4 regions of the Mixta intestinalis genome follow, and region 1 is predicted to be linked to each of the others. Evidence: predicted binding sites of a transcription regulator. Region 1 holds the regulator's gene; each other region holds the start of a gene.
What was found. Region 1 encodes CRP, which controls carbon source genes, mostly activating them, when cyclic AMP is high. Its sites were predicted from a motif close to ATGTGANNNNNNTCACAT; they were not measured.

Region 1 (2,208 bases):
GTACAACGTCTGGTTGAAGGAAAGCAGGTTGCTTAAGGATGTCAGGCAATCTCCATGCATTCGTAGCTGTGGGTAATGGCAACACCCTTACCCAGCATAATCGCTACGGAACAATATTTTTCCGCAGAAAGCTCAACGGCGCGCGCTACCGCTTTGTCACTCAGCCCTTTACCGCTGACGATAAAGTGCAGGTTGATGCGGGTAAATATGCGCGGAGCCTGCTCGTGTCGCTCGGAGGTCAGCCGCACCTCGCAGTCGGTGACCGCGTTTCGGCCTTTTTGCAGGATCGATACTACGTCAACGGCGCTGCAACCGCCCGCTGCCATCAGCACCATTTCCATGGGGCTCGGCGCTTTATCGCCGGAGTTACCATCCATCAGAACCTGATGCCCTGAAGCGGACTCGCCTAAAAAAGTGAGTCCTTCCACCCATTTTACTCGTGCCTGCATATTCATTATTCCCGGGATAATGCCGCTTACTGTCAGCCTACGCTTTCAGCAGCTAAACGGCAATTGTCCGATTCACCTCAAGCTGAAGCGAGACAACAGGAGACACCAGGATAAAGCTGTGCTACAAACAAAGCTGTAATATTTTCGTTCTCAGAAACGAAAACGGGACTTTTTCACGCCCTGGCGCGCCAGAATTGCCCGGATAAATTTCCAACAGAAAACGCTTTACCATTTCAACGCCTGACAGGGAAACTGCCCCCTGTATTTAGGGCACGATTACAACAGAGGATAACAGCGAATGGTTCTCGGCAAACCGCAAACAGACCCTACTCTCGAATGGTTCCTGTCACATTGCCATATCCACAAATATCCATCAAAAAGTACGTTGATTCACCAGGGTGAAAAGGCCGAAACGCTCTATTACATCGTAAAAGGTGCAGTCGCGGTGCTGATCAAGGATGAAGAAGGCAAAGAGATGATCCTCTCCTACCTCAACCAAGGTGATTTCATTGGCGAGCTTGGCCTGTTCGAAGAAGGCCAGGAACGCAGCGCATGGGTACGGGCAAAAACCGCTTGTGAAGTGGCTGAGATTTCCTACAAAAAATTTCGTCAGCTGATTCAGGTGAATCCTGATATCCTGATGCGGCTGTCTGCTCAGATGGCGCGTCGTCTGCAGGTTACCTCGGAGAAAGTGGGCAATTTAGCTTTCCTCGACGTTACGGGCCGCATCGCACAGACGCTGCTTAATCTGGCAAAACAGCCTGATGCCATGACCCACCCGGACGGTATGCAGATCAAAATCACCCGTCAGGAGATCGGCCAGATTGTCGGCTGCTCACGTGAAACGGTGGGACGCATCCTGAAAATGTTGGAGGATCAAAATCTGATCTCCGCTCATGGTAAGACGATTGTCGTTTACGGCACCCGTTAAGCTTAATTGATCGCACGGCGTGGTGCCCTGCATCACGCCGTGTTTATTTTTGTGATGTGGTGATGTGGCGGAGAATTATCTACCATCCTGAAGTGAACTATGCGCTGCGTCAGACGCTGGTGCTCTGTTTGCCGGTGGCGATCGGCTGGCTGTTAGGGGATTTGCAAAAGGGACTGCTGTTTTCGCTGGTGCCCGCCTGCTGCAATATCGCCGGGCTGGATACGCCGCATAAACGCTTCTTCAAACGGCTGATCGTTGGCGGCTCGCTCTTCGCGCTCAGCAGCTTTCTTATTCAGTGGCTCTCGCTGCACCATATTCCGCTGCCCGTCACCCTCTTTACTATGGCTCTGCTGCTGGGCGTTACCGGTGAAATCGGGCCGCTACATGCCCGTCTGCTTCCAGCCTCGCTGATTGCCGCGATTTTCACTCTCGGCCTGGTGGGGCAAATGCCCATCTGGGTGCCGCCGCTGCTCTATATCGCAGGTACTTTCTGGTATGGGCTGTTTAACTGGCTCTGGTTTCGTCTCTGGAAAGAACAGCCGCTGCGTGAAACGCTAAGCCTGCTCTACCGTGAGCTGGCCGACTACTGTGAAGCAAAATATACCCTGCTCACGCAGCTTACCGATCCGGAAAAAGCGCTGCCGCCGCTGCTGGCGCGCCAGCAAAAAGCGGTCGATCTGATCAATACCTGCTATCAGCAAATGCATATGCTGGCCGCCAATCGCGATCACAGCCATCAACGTCTGACGCGCGCCTTTCAGGTCGCGCTCGATCTACAGGAGCACATTTCCGTCAGCCTGCATCAGCCAAAAGAAGTACAGAAGCTGG
Region 2 (2,208 bases), 600 kb from region 1:
AGCGCGCTGGCCAGTCCGGCTGCCCCTACCAGCAGCGGCGTTTGCGATAACGACAGCGCTACGGTGGCAATGTGGGTTAAATCCTGCTCCGTTAACGCATCCACCACTGCGATGGTGGGCGTACCTTGCTGATACTGACGCAGCAGCGCGGGCAGCTCGCCGTTGTGCAGCGACGCCAGCGTAATTTCCGTTACCGGCAATGCGCTTTGCTGCGCCAGGATAGTTTTAATCCGTGAAGCAACAATGGGCGTGCGCGGATCGCTGGCAAACTCGGTTTGTGCCAGCGGCGTGCCGTTAACCAGGCATTCGCCCTCCAGCGTGGTACGGCCCGCGCCGGGAATAGCCGCCGCCACCAGCGCCAGCGATTTGCCGCTGGCAAGCAGCGCCGCTTCGATTTCCGCGCCAACGTTGCCGCGAAAAGTGGAATCAATTTTTTTGTAGATCAGCAATTCTGGCTGCTGCCAGTTAGCCAGCGCCGCCGTTACCGCCTGTGCCGCTGCTTCAGCGTCACAGGCGCGGCTTTCGGTATTCACTACCAGCACATCGGCGCGTGCTGAAGGTTTCTGCTGTAAAGAGAACACTACTTCGGTATGCGCTCCCTTCTTTGCCAGCTGAACGCCGGTGTCGTTGGCACCGGTAAAGTCATCAGCAATGACCAGCAATTTCATAGCCTCTCCTTGTTCACTGCGTTACTGCTTCGCCAGCAGGGTGGTTGCCATCGTTCTTCATATCCCCTCGTCGTGCCAGGAAGGCTAATTCCAGACCGTGAATTGATTATATTCAATCATGATTGATTAAATGTGAGCAATCTCAAATTAATAAAAAGCGATATACCCTATAAATTTGGGCAACCGTGCACAGGCCATTTTTTGAATCTGATGAAATGTAATCATTTTCTTAAACGGCCCCGGCTTTACGAGAGGAAAAGCAGATTTTATGAACATCAACAGCACCCTTATCAGCGGCTACCAGGCGCTTAATGACATCAGCTATCTGATGCAGAACCGGCGCAACCTGCTGCTGGTGACGGATAAGAACATCATCGCGATTCCTGCGGTGGCGGAACTGATTGAACGGCTGCGCCGTCAGGCGACGACGTTCACCCTCATTGATACCGTACCGCCCGAACCAAGCCAGCACGACGTGGCCGCGCTACTGAGTGATATTGAAGGCGATCAGGTAGAGATGGTTATCGGCGTCGGCGGCGGCAGCGTTCTGGACGTGGCGAAACTGCTGTCGGTACTGCGTGCGCCGGACGCGCCGACGCTGGAGGCGTTGTTGAACGGCGTAAAACCCACCGCGCGCCTGCCTTCACTATTGATCCCTACCACCGCCGGTACCGGTTCAGAAGCCACCCCGAACGCCATTCTGGCAATTCCGGAACAGCAGACCAAAGTGGGGATTATCTCGCCGGTCATGCTGCCCGATTACGTGGCGCTGGTGCCGGAGCTAACAACCAGTATGCCGCCTCATATCGCCTCCTCCACCGGCATTGATGCGCTCTGTCATCTGATTGAATGCTTTACCGCTACGGTGGCAAACCCGGTTAGCGATAACTATGCGCTGATCGGCCTGAAAAAATTATTCGCCAGCCTGGAAACCAGCGTCGCCGAGCCGCATAACCTGGAAGCGCGACTGGATATGCTGTGGGCCTCTTATTACGGCGGCGCGGCGATTGCGCATGCCGGTACGCACCTGGTACATGCCCTCTCCTACCCGCTGGGCGGCAAATATCATCTGCCGCACGGCGTGGCAAATGCCATTCTGCTGGCCCCCTGCATGCGGGCCGTGCGCCCGGCAGCGGTGAGCAAATTCGCGCAGGCGTGGGATCTGCTGCCCAACGCCGATACCACCCTGAATGAGGAAGAAAAATCCCACGCGCTGGTGGATTATTTCGCCGCGCTGGTGCGCCGCCTGAAGCTGCCCGCCAGCCTTGAAGAGTTGGGTATTGGGGCCGATCAGCTGCCCGCACTGGTCACCTCGGCGCTGGAAGTGCAGCGCCTGATCAAGAACGTTCCCACCGAGGTTAGCGCCGACATGGTGCGGGACATCTACCTGACCCTGTTCCCAACATCGACGCAGAGGTAACGATGAAAAAGAAAATCGCAGGCGTGCTGACCGCCATTGTCACTACATTTGACGCGCAGGGCGCGTTTAACCCGGACGCCCAGCGCCAGCAGGTACGGCGTCAGCTTGACGCGGGCAACG
Region 3 (2,208 bases), 1.9 Mb from region 1:
GCCCCATACAGAGGGTGATCAGCCCAATCGCGCTCAGCAGTAGCGCCGAAGGGAGTTTATTGCCGAGCAGACTGAAAATAATGCTGCCGATAATACCGGCGCTGCCAAAGATCAACAGCAAAAAGGTCGTGAAGTTCTCACCCTGCGAGGCGATCGCCTGCATAAAAGGCTCGATATAGCTGTAGGCGGTATAGTGCGCCGTCACTACCAGCGTCACCAGGAAATACATACTGACCAGCGCCGGACGTTTAAACAGCATCGGCACGCTGCTAAGCGAACCGGTATGTTCGCTGGGCAGTTTCGGCAGCAGCTTAACCAGGATTAGCATCAGGGCCAGCGCTGAGACACCAATCATGCCAAAAGTAGTACGCCAGCCCAGGTACTGACCGATAATGCGTCCGATCGGCACGCCTAATACCATCGCCAGCGCGGTGCCGGTAGCCAGCATGCTGAGCGCCTGGGTTTTCTTACCGGCAGGCGCAACGCGAATCGCCAGCGAAGCGGTGATTGACCAGAAAATCGCATGCGCCAGCGCAATACCGATGCGCGAAGCCACCAGCACCCAAAAATTCCATGCCAGCAGCGATAGCACATGACTCAGGGTGAACAGCATGAAAATAGCGGTGAGCAGTAAACGCCGCTCGATATTGCGCGTGACCAGCATCAGCGGCAGCGACATTAACGCCACCACCCAGGCGTAGATAGTCAGCATTACGCCCACCTCCGGCGTTTTCATCGCAAACGAGGCGGCGATATCGGAAAGCAGGCCCACCGGAACAAATTCAGTGGTATTAAAAATAAAAGCTGCCACAGCCAGCAGCACAACTCGTAGCCAGGCTGTTTTACGGGAAACGGGTGTTTGCATGGGATTTACTGAATGCCAGACGCATGAAAGAGTTAAAGAAGATAGTGATGTTAGCATCAAAAGGTGACGTGCATCACATTACGCCGTCTATTGTGGTTGATTTAACGTGCAAGTGAAACAGTGAAAATAAAAAAAACGGCGCGGTGGGGCAGAAGGCTGACCTGAATTTTATCGCGCTCTGTTTACCTTGCCTGAAGCGCATCGCCCGCCAGCCGGGCTTTACTGGGGGCAGACGGGGGAGATATTTATGAATATGTGCCCCCGCCTGCGGGTTATCTTCAAAAAAGTAACTGTGTTTGTTATATTATTTTGCATTGATTCTTCACCGCCGTGGCCCCAAAAAGAACCATATCCGCCGTAACCCAGGATGATGAAATGTTAGATTACCGCTTCCCGACAGCTTTGCAGATGGTTTTGAGCGTAGCGATGGCGGAGCAATCAGGAAAACGTTCCACCAGCGCCATTCTGGCGTATGGTCTGGAAGCAAATCCCAGCTTTATTCGTAAATTAATGGTGCCGCTTACGCGTGATGGCATTATTGTTTCCACGTTGGGCCGCACCGGTTCGATTCATCTTGGACGCCCGGCCGATCAAATTACGCTACGCGATATTTATGTTTCGGTGATCGAGGATAAAAAAATCTGGGCCTCACGACCTGAGGTTCCGGCCCGCTGCGTGGTTAGCGCTAACGCCTGCTGGTACTTTAAGTCTATCGCTCAGGAGGCGGAAGAGGCCTCGCTGAAAGTGCTGGCGAAGCGTACGGTAGCCGATGCGCTGGAAGAGCTACAGAAAAAAGATACCAGCGGCTGCGATGCCGTCCCGGAACCCGAACCGGAAGATCTGAGTAAGAAGAGCCGCTAAATGCGGCTTTTTTTATGGTTAAAATAAGCCCGCTATGGCGTATTACGCGGCGATTGCCGGAGCGTATTCAGCGGCTCAGGCAGGCCTGAATGGTTTATTTCATTAGTTACAACATACTATAGGGCTAAGAATTAAACCACATCAGCATTGTGCAACTATAAAAGTCAACCAGAGAAAAACGGGGAATATTTACCGGTTAAAAAGATGTTTTGCTTAAGTGATTGATATTAAGTATGAAAATAACACGTCGTTAATCATAGTAACATTCCTGATGCTCTTCATTTTTATCCATAATTTTATTATAGATATAGCCAAATATGCACCATAAAAGAAAAGCCGTTACTATCCATAACATTACTGATGTCATCCTAAAAATAAACGCGGGGCATCTTATCTTTGTTTTAGCGAAGTTTCAATTAACGGCATTGCCTGAGACAGAAATATGCGTTTATCTTTTAATTAAAAACGTCGGTATTAAATAA
Region 4 (2,208 bases), 270 kb from region 1:
AATTGAACGATAGTGATATTCAGCCTAATCGCATTGATCTATGCTTTAGGCACCTCAGGGCGGCAGCTACGCCGCTTAATCAAATAGATAGTTCGTTAATTTACAGGAGTAAACGCTATGGCGACCGGAGTTTCTCGCGTCTGGATGCGTCTGTGGCTACCTTTAGCCGCACTGCTGATTGTTATGCAGCTTACCGGCTGTGGCGATAAAGAAGGTGAACAGCGCAAGGCCTTTAGTGACTTTTTACAGAATACCGTGATGCGTAGCGGCGAACATCTGCCTGCGCTCAGTGAAGATCAGAAACAACGCTTCGGCAATTACACCAACGATTACGCCATTATTTATAACTTTTCCCAGCAGGTGAATAAGGCGGTCGATCAGGGTCTGCGTCCGGTAGTGGATGAGCTTTCTGCGATTCGCGTACCCCAGGATTATCTGACCCATCGCGATACGCTGCGCCAAACCAGCGGCACGCTGAACGTGCTAGCACAGCAGATCCAGAACGCGAAAAATCAGGCGGACAGCAGCAAAGCGGCCCTGAAACAGCCCGATGACTTAAAAGCGGTTTACGATCGTATTTATGCCAAAGTGGTTACGCAGCCTGCCGCTTCGTTGATGCCGCTGATGCCAGCGCTACAGTCGCTGAGTCAGGATGTGGTGCAGGCGGGCGATTTCCTGCAGCAGCAGGGCGCGCGCGTGAGCTTTAACGATAATGGCGTACAGTTCCCCACGTCACAGCAGGCGAGCCAGTATAATACGCTGATGAGCAACGTCGCAGCGAAAGCACAGGCGCTGACGCAGGCACAAAGTGCTGTACAAGGCGGTTTCCAGTAACAATTGAGGCGTCGGGCGCTAATACCGACGCCCTCTCTGTCCTTTTTGCTCTAATCTACCGTCCCGTTCTGCCTAAACTCTATATCCCTGTACATTTTACGCCGTTCTTTTTCCATGCCAGGATAAAGTGTGATCCGACGTATTTTTGAACAAAAGTTTATTGTGATAAAAATCACATTTTTGACATAAACCCATCAGATAAAAATGTGATCTTTATCACGATTAAAAACCACTTTTTGCTGCCGAACTTAGCCAAAAGGTTTTCTTTCCGTGCTTTTCTGTGATCATAGTCACTAAAAACACCCATTCTCTCTACCTCTTATTGTGATCTTAATCACTCTGGCGGGTTCACTACGCAGCTTGCTAAACGCGTGCTAGAGTCCGCCTGCATACAGTAATCCAACGGCCCCTCGCCGTAACGTCTTAACAAAAATCACGCGCTCTCTTATTTCCCGGCGCGTAACAATAAGAGGTGTGTTTTTATGTCCTCATCAGTCAAGGTCAAAGTACAAAGCTTTGGTCGCTTTCTGAGTAACATGGTGATGCCCAATATCGGCGCGTTCATCGCCTGGGGTATCATCACCGCGCTGTTTATTCCAACCGGCTGGTTGCCTAACGAAACGCTGGCGAAACTGGTTGGGCCGATGATTTCCTATCTGCTGCCGCTGCTGATTGGTTATACCGGCGGTCGTCTGGTTGGCGGCGATCGCGGCGGCGTAGTCGGCGCGATCACCACAATGGGCGTGATCGTAGGCGCGGATATGCCGATGTTCCTCGGCTCAATGATTGCAGGCCCGCTGGGCGGCTGGGCAATCCGTTCCTTTGACCGGGTAATCGACGGCAAAATCAAAAGCGGCTTTGAGATGCTGGTTAACAACTTCTCAGCCGGTATTATCGGTATGCTGCTCGCCATTGTGGCGTTTCTCGCTATCGGCCCGCTGGTAGAAGGTCTCTCCCATATTCTCGCTACCGGCGTAAATATTATGGTGCAGCACAACCTGCTGCCGCTGACCTCTATCTTTGTTGAACCGGCGAAAATCCTGTTCCTGAATAACGCCATCAACCACGGCATCTTCTCGCCGCTCGGTATTCAGCAGGCCAGCGAAGCCGGTAAATCCCTCTTCTTCCTGATTGAAGCTAACCCTGGTCCGGGTATGGGCGTGCTGGTTGCCTATATGTTCTTTGGCCGCGGCAACGCAAAACAGTCAGCGGGTGGCGCGGCGATTATTCATTTCCTCGGCGGCATCCATGAAATCTACTTCCCGTATGTGTTGATGGCTCCGCGTCTGCTGATCGCGGTTATCCTGGGCGGCATGACCGGCGTCTTTACCCTGACGCTGCTGAACGGCGGCCTGGTTTCTCCGGCGTCTCCGG

Region 2: a site for CRP is predicted at 799-816, ahead of C7M51_RS00410 (iron-containing alcohol dehydrogenase). Genes of this name have one in related genera too.
Region 3: a site for CRP is predicted at 927-944, ahead of C7M51_RS06680 (sugar transporter). Genes of this name have one in related genera too.
Region 4: a site for CRP is predicted at 1,039-1,056, ahead of C7M51_RS18255 (PTS mannitol transporter subunit IICBA). Genes of this name have one in related genera too.

What each region holds. Positions count from the first base shown of each region.
Region 1 is NZ_CP028271.1:4,199,405-4,201,612, reverse strand. It holds gene C7M51_RS19415 (phosphoribulokinase) at 1-36, shown strand, start outside; gene C7M51_RS19410 (OsmC family protein) at 42-449, opposite strand; gene crp (cAMP-activated global transcriptional regulator CRP) at 748-1,380, shown strand; gene C7M51_RS19400 (YccS/YhfK family putative transporter) at 1,443-2,208, shown strand, end outside.
Region 2 is NZ_CP028271.1:102,066-104,273, reverse strand. It holds gene dtnK (D-threonate kinase) at 1-668, opposite strand, end outside; gene C7M51_RS00410 (iron-containing alcohol dehydrogenase) at 937-2,088, shown strand; gene C7M51_RS00405 (dihydrodipicolinate synthase family protein) at 2,091-2,208, shown strand, end outside.
Region 3 is NZ_CP028271.1:1,424,617-1,426,824, reverse strand. It holds gene C7M51_RS06680 (sugar transporter) at 1-865, opposite strand, end outside; gene oqxR (efflux pump transcriptional repressor OqxR) at 1,241-1,726, shown strand.
Region 4 is NZ_CP028271.1:3,933,819-3,936,026, reverse strand. It holds gene C7M51_RS18260 (DUF3053 domain-containing protein) at 118-834, shown strand; gene C7M51_RS18255 (PTS mannitol transporter subunit IICBA) at 1,317-2,208, shown strand, end outside.